Regions from separate parts of the Embleya sp. NPDC020886 genome, predicted to be linked through region 2. Evidence: riboswitches for the same ligand, from Rfam matches in the RefSeq annotation. Region 2 holds a riboswitch; the other holds the start of a gene.
What was found. Region 2 has a riboswitch for glycine ahead of gcvT (glycine cleavage system aminomethyltransferase GcvT). Riboswitches for the same ligand answer to the same signal wherever they lie in the genome.
Positions count from the first base shown of each region.

Region 1 (3,378 bases), on a different contig from region 2:
CCCGGGGTCGGGCCGGCCACCGGCGACGTGCTGCGTCGGGCCGGCCTGGACACCGTGGCCGACCTGGCCGCCGTCGACGAGAGCGAACTGGTACGACTGCTCGGCCAGGCGCACGGACACGGCCTGCACGTGCTGGCCGCCGGACTGGACGCCCGCCCCGTGGTCGCCGACCGGGACGCCAAATCGGTGTCGGTGGAGGACACCTTCGCCACCGACCTGGTGGACCGCGAGCGCATCTCCCGCGAGTTGGACCGGCTCTCGATCCGGTGCGTGGAGCGGTTGCGCGCCGCCGGGCGCTCCGGGCGCACGATCGTGCTCAAGCTGCGCCGCTACGACTTCGGCACGCTGACCCGCTCGGAGACGCTGCGCGGGCCCACCGACGATCCGGGCGTGGTGCGCGAGACGATCCGCCGACTGGCCGCCCAGGTGGACGTCACCGGCGGGGTGCGGCTGCTCGGGGTGGGGGTGAGCGGCCTGGCCGACTTCGCCCAGCAGGACCTGTTCGGCGCGGCCGGGCCCGGGCCCGGGGAAGTGGTCGAGGAGGACCCGGTGAGCGACCCGGAAGTGCCCGCGGCGGCCGAGCCGGAGCGGGTCTCCTGGTCGCCGGGCCAGGACGTGCTGCACGAGGAGTTCGGGCCCGGCTGGGTCCAGGGCAGCGGCGTCGGCCGGGTCACCGTGCGTTTCGAGGTGCCGGGCGGACGGCCGGGTCGGGTGCGCACGTTCGCGATCACCGATCCGGCGCTGCGACCGGGGGAACCGATTCCGCTGCCCGCGCTCGACCGGGGATAGCCGCGTCGATCCGGGGCAGGCGCCGGGCAGACGACTCCTCGGGGGTGTCCCCACCATGACTGATGTCAAAGAGCGGCCGATACGAGGGCAGGGTGCCTTTCGATCGGCTCGCCGCAGGCTCGGACTGCCGGCCTTCCTGGTCACGCTGCTGGTCGGCTTCATCGTGCTGGCGCTGGTGCTGGTCGGCCTGGTCAACCTGTTACCCGGCAAATTCAATCCGTTCGGCGAGACCACCAAGGACCACAGTGGGCCGGTGATGCTCAAGGCGGTGCAGGACCTCAGCCGCTACGAGGCGGTCAGCGGCACCTTCCAGGTCGTGGTGGACCTGGAAAAGGACGCCAAGTTCCTGCCGGACGCCGTGCGCGGCCAGCGCACGCTGTTCGTCGGCGTCGGCCAGGTCGGCGGTTTCGTCGAATTCGGCGGGATCGGCCAGGACGCGATCCGGACCTCGCCGCAGGACAAGAGCGTGACCATCAGGCTCCCGCACGCGCGGCTCGCGCCCGCCGCGCTGGACCAGAAGAACAGCCACGTGATCGCCCAGGATCGGGGCCTGTTCGACCGCATGGGCGACTTCTTCTCCGGCAATCCCGGCGATCAGCAACAGTTGTACGTGCTCGCGACCAAGAAGATCGACGACGCGGCGAAAACCGCCGGACTGGTGGAGCGCGCGGAGCGGAACACCACCGGCATGCTCCAGGGCATGATGCGCTCCCTGGGCTACCCGACCACCACTGTGACCTACGCCTAGTGCGCAGGCCGCGGCCGGTGTCACGCTGATACCGTTGAGGTCGCCCATTACGTTCGCGCGGGAGAGTCCTCGTGTCGTGCACACGAGGCGCCGAAGGAGCAACTCCTCCCCGGAATCTCTCAGGCACCCGTACCGCGTGGTCGTGGGCACTCTGGAAAGCAGGATCCGTACGTGGCTCGCCGAGTCGGGTCGGGTCCTCGCCGACGGTGCAAATCGCGCCCGCGGGAACCGGTTCGACCGGTGCTCCGGGCGCGGTGAAGCTCTCAGGTACCGATGACAGAGGGGGAGGCCGGTGGACGCGCGACCCGCGTGTCCGTCCAGGAGCGATCCAGGAGGCCTTTCGCGATGACCCCGCGCACCCCTGCCCCGACGCGTGCTCACGCCGTACTCCCCTCCGGTCCCGGCTCGTTGACCGGCCTGGAGGCCGCGTCGCCGTTCACCGGCCGGCACATCGGTCCGGACACCGACGAGCAGGCGAAGATGCTCGCCGCGATCGGCTACGGATCCCTGGACGAGCTGACCGACGCGGCGGTGCCCGCCGCGATCCGCGCGCTGGAGGGCTTCGAACTGCCCGCCGCGCGCTCCGAGGCCGAGGTGCTCGCCGAACTGCGCGAGTTGGCCTCCCGCAACAGCGTGCTGACCTCGATGATCGGGCTCGGCTACCACGGCACCTTCACTCCGCCGGTGATCACCCGCAACGTGCTGGAGAACCCCGCCTGGTACACCGCCTACACGCCCTACCAGCCGGAGATCTCGCAGGGCCGGTTGGAGGCGCTGCTCAACTTCCAGACCGTGGTCACCGACCTGACCGGGCTGGACGTGGCCGGTGCCTCGCTGCTCGACGAGGCCACCGCCGCCGCCGAGGCGATGACCCTGGCCCGGCGGGCCGGCCGGGCCAAGAGCGACGTGTTCGTCGTGGACGCGGCCACGCTGCCGCAGACCATCGCGGTGGTGCGCACCCGGGCCCGGGCGCTGGGTATCGAGGTCGTGGTCGCCGACACCACCGACGGGCTGCCCGAGGGCGGCTGCTTCGGCGTGTTGCTGCAGTACCCCGGCGCCGACGGCCGGGTCCGCGACCTGACCCCGGTGATCGAGGCGGCACACGCCCAGGGCGCGCTGGTGGCGGTCGCCGCCGACCTGCTCGCGCTCACCGTGCTGCGCGCGCCCGGCGTGCTGGGCGCCGACATCGCGGTCGGCACCACGCAGCGATTCGGCGTGCCGATGGCCTTCGGCGGTCCGCACGCGGGCTACCTGGCGGTCCGCGAGAAGCTCACCCGCAGCATGCCGGGCCGGCTGGTCGGGGTGTCCGTGGACGCCGACGGCGCGCCCGCCTACCGGCTCGCGCTGCAGACCCGCGAACAGCACATCCGCCGGGAGAAGGCGACCAGCAACATCTGCACGGCGCAGGTCCTGCTGGCCGTGATGGCCGGCATGTACGCGGTCTACCACGGGCCGGACGGGCTCACCTCGATCGCGCGGCGCACCCACCGGTACGCGGCCGTACTCGCGGCCGGGCTGCGGGCGGGCGGCGTCGAGGTCGTGCACGGCGACTTCTTCGACACCGTCACGGCGCGGGTGCCGGGTCGGGCCGAGGAGGTGCTCGCGGCGGCCCGTGCGGCCGGGATCAACCTGCGCCCGGTGGATGCCGACCACGTGGGGATCACCTGCGACGAGACCACCCTGCGGGCGCATGTCGAGGCCGTCTGGGGCGCGTTCGGGGTCACCGGCGACGTGGCCGCGCTGGACGCGGACACCGTCGACGCGCTGCCCACCGCGCTGCTGCGCGACACCGGGTTCCTGACCCACCCGGTCTTCCACACGCACCGTTCCGAGACCGACAT
Region 1 covers NZ_JBIRRX010000005.1:154,636-158,013, reverse strand. The annotation lists gene ACH4U8_RS19925 (DNA polymerase IV) at 1-789, shown strand, start outside; gene ACH4U8_RS19920 (DUF4230 domain-containing protein) at 845-1,537, shown strand; glycine riboswitch at 1,586-1,682, shown strand; gene gcvP (aminomethyl-transferring glycine dehydrogenase) at 1,883-3,378, shown strand, end outside.
Region 1: it holds a riboswitch for glycine, as region 2 does, so the genes downstream of both, gcvP (aminomethyl-transferring glycine dehydrogenase) here and gcvT (glycine cleavage system aminomethyltransferase GcvT) in region 2, are expected to answer to the same signal.

Region 2 (3,378 bases):
TCGGGCAACGGCACCCACACGTCCGCCTCGGCCAGGGCCTCGAAGAGAGCCTCGGCCCGGGACGGGTCGTGCATCGCCGCGACGAGCGCGCTCTCCACGGGATTGGCCGGGAACGGCATGGTGGTGCTCCTCTGGTGTCCGCCGCAGTTTACGACTCGGTCGACAGCCGCCGTCGGGACTGTCCGGGTACGGGGTCTGCGAAAACGATCCGGCTGAGTGTTCGGGCGGCCGGGCGGTCGAGCAATACGCACGAGGTGAAGCCGCCCGGGGCGGACGCCAAGGCGGGGCCCGCGTCCAGCCACGGCGTCAGTCGGGCGAGCAGTTCGCGCCACTCGCGGTGATGTCGGGCGAACACCGGTGTGGAGACCCCGCGCCCGCGCGCGCGTTGGCCGGAAAGCGCCTGATGGGCGGTCACGTCCAACAACAGGGCGTGCGCCGAACTGCCGCGGCGACGGGCGGCGAACACCAACACCCGACGCAGGATCGGATTTCGGCCACTGTCGTGCACGACCACCGCGCCGGGCCCGCGCAACGCCCGGGCCACCTCGCCGTAGTGCGAGAGCCGCACCAGCGGCCGATAGGCCCGGTACGGAATGCGCCCGGCGCGCACCGCCCAGCGGGCCCGGACCAGGTCGGCGTCCAGCACGGCCACGGTCGGCCCCGGGGTGACCACCCGGGCGAGCAACGTGCTCTTGCCGGCCCCGGGCAGGCCGGTCACCACGAGCACGCACGAGGCCGGATAGGCCAGTACGTCCACCACCCGGTCGCCGATCCGCTCCCCCGGGCGATCGCGCTCCTCCCGGAGGTCGTGCACGGACCGGGGCATCAACACGCCGCCCTTCGCGGCGCCGGTATGCGCCCCCGCCGAGTCCGTCTCCACGAGCCCTCCCTTGTCCCGAACCGTCCTGCCCTGCGCATGGTGTCGCACCCGCGCGCGCGAGCGCGTCGTGGCCATCCCTCGAAAACGGCGGCCCGCGAAGCCGGCAGTCCTCGAAATCGGCGGCCCCGAAGTCGCGACCCGCGGACTCGACGGGTCCCGGCCCCGGCCCCGGCGGGGGATTGACGACACGCGCTAGCATGCCGGGCACAACCTCATATCGGCCGTCGACCCCACGCGGAAGAGTCCTCGCCCACGAGCGGGGCGCCGAAGGAGCAACTCCTCCCCGGAATCTCTCAGGCACCGATACCGCATGGGTCAGGCACTTCTGGAAAGCAATCGCACCGCTGGTGCGGTTCACCCACGGTGCAAATCACTGTTTCGCGCGGATGCGCTCGGCAGCGATGAAGCTCTCAGGTTCCGATGACAGAAGGGGAGGGCACCCCACTTTTCGACCGATCTTGGTCGAAAAGGGCTGTAAGCCATGGCAGGGAGCCCCCTTTGTTGTCGTATTCGCCGCACCGCTCGACCCCTTTCGCCGCCCTCCGCGCCGACACCCGCCTCCGGCCCGCGCGCCGCGCCTCGTGCGCGCCGACCGGACCCGCGGCCGTTCGCCATGCCCCCGACCGGCCCGCGCCCCTCGGGTGTTCCCGCCGGCGCCCCCTCGAAGGAGCCCTCGCATGACCACCGACCGCCGGACCCCGCTCGACGCCGTGCACGACGCGCTCGGGGCCACGATGACCGACTTCGCCGGTTGGCGGATGCCGCTCCGGTACGGAAGCGAGCGCGACGAGCACGCCGCGGTGCGCACCACGGCCGGCCTGTTCGACCTCACCCACATGGGCGAGATCGAGGTCACCGGCCCGGACGCCGCCCGTGCGCTGGACCACGCCCTGGTCGGTTTCGTCTCGAAGATCGGGATCGACCGCGCCCGGTACACGATGATCTGCACCGAAGAGGGCGGCATCGTCGACGACCTGATCGTCTACCGGCTGGGCGACGAGCACTTCGTGGTGGTGGCCAACGCGTCCAACGCGGACGTGGTCGCGGGCAGCCTGAAGTACCGCTCGGAGAACTTCGACGCCGCCGTGCGCGACGCCTCCGAGGAGTACACGCTGCTCGCCGTGCAGGGTCCCGCGTCCACCGCGATCGTCGGCTCGCTCACCGACGCCGACCTGCCCGCGCTCAAGTACTACGCGATCCTGCGCACCGAGGTCGCCGGCGTCCCGGTGCTGCTCGCCCGCACCGGCTACACCGGCGAGGACGGCTTCGAGTTGTTCGCCGCGCCCGGCGACGCGGTCGCGCTGTGGGAGGCGCTGCTCGCGGCCGGCAAGCCGCACGGTCTGGTGCCGGCCGGGCTGTCCTGCCGGGACACGCTGCGCCTGGAGGCGGGCATGCCGCTGTACGGCCACGAGCTGACCCGGGAGACCACGCCGTACGAGGCCAACCTGGGTCGGGTGGTCCGGTTGGACAAGCCCGAGGACTTCGTCGGCCGCGACGCGCTGGCCGCCGCGCAGGAGGACGTGCGCCGCACGCTGGTCGGGCTGACCTCGCCGGGCAAGCGGGTCCCGCGCGCGGGCTACCCGGTGGTGGACGCGGAGACCGGCGAGCGGGTCGGCGAGGTCACCTCCGGCGCGCCCTCGCCGACGCTGGGCGTGCCGATCGCGATGGCGTACGTGGCCGTCGAGCGGGCCGAACCGGGCACCCGTCTGGCCGTGGACATCCGCGGCAAGGCGGAGCCGGTCGAGGTGGTCGCACTGCCGTTCTACAAGCGGGCCTGACCCTCGACCGACGGCGCCCTCCACCCACACGGGCGCACGGCCGGCGGCACAAACCATTACAAACCCACCTGCGGAACAGACTCACCTCATTCGAATGGAGAATGGACCCGTGCACGCACCCCAGCACCTGCGCTACAGCAAGGAACACGAGTGGCTCGACGAGGCGGCCTCCCCCGCCCTCGTGGGCATCACCCAGCACGCGGCCGACGCGCTCGGCGACGTGGTGTTCGTCCAGCTTCCCGAGGTCGGCCAACAGGTCGTCGCCGGCGAGCCGTGCGGCGAGTTGGAGTCCACCAAGTCGGTCAGCGACATGTACGCGCCCGTCTCCGGCGAGATCGTCGAGATAAACGACGCGGTCGCCGAGGACCCCGCTCTGGTGAACTCCGACCCCTTCGGGACGGGCTGGCTGTTCAAGGTGCGCATCGACGGCGAGGCCGAGGGCCTGCTGTCGGCCGACGAGTACGCCGCGTTCTGCGGCGAATGATCGAGATCGACCCGATCGAGGAGCTGACAACCGTGACGATCCTGGACCGTCCGCTGAGCGAGGTGGACCCGCAGGTCGCCGCCGCCCTCACCGACGAGCTGCACCGCCAGCAGAACACCCTGGAGATGATCGCCTCCGAGAACTTCGCCCCCGTGGCGGTGTTGGAGGCGCAGGGTTCCGTCCTGACCAACAAGTACGCCGAGGGCTACCCGGGCCGGCGCTACTACGGCGGCTGC
Region 2 covers NZ_JBIRRX010000001.1:1,000,915-1,004,292, forward strand. The annotation lists gene ACH4U8_RS04170 (enhanced serine sensitivity protein SseB) at 1-119, opposite strand, end outside; gene ACH4U8_RS04175 (AAA family ATPase) at 149-880, opposite strand; glycine riboswitch at 1,106-1,199, shown strand; gene gcvT (glycine cleavage system aminomethyltransferase GcvT) at 1,558-2,658, shown strand; gene gcvH (glycine cleavage system protein GcvH) at 2,768-3,142, shown strand; gene glyA (serine hydroxymethyltransferase) at 3,139-3,378, shown strand, end outside.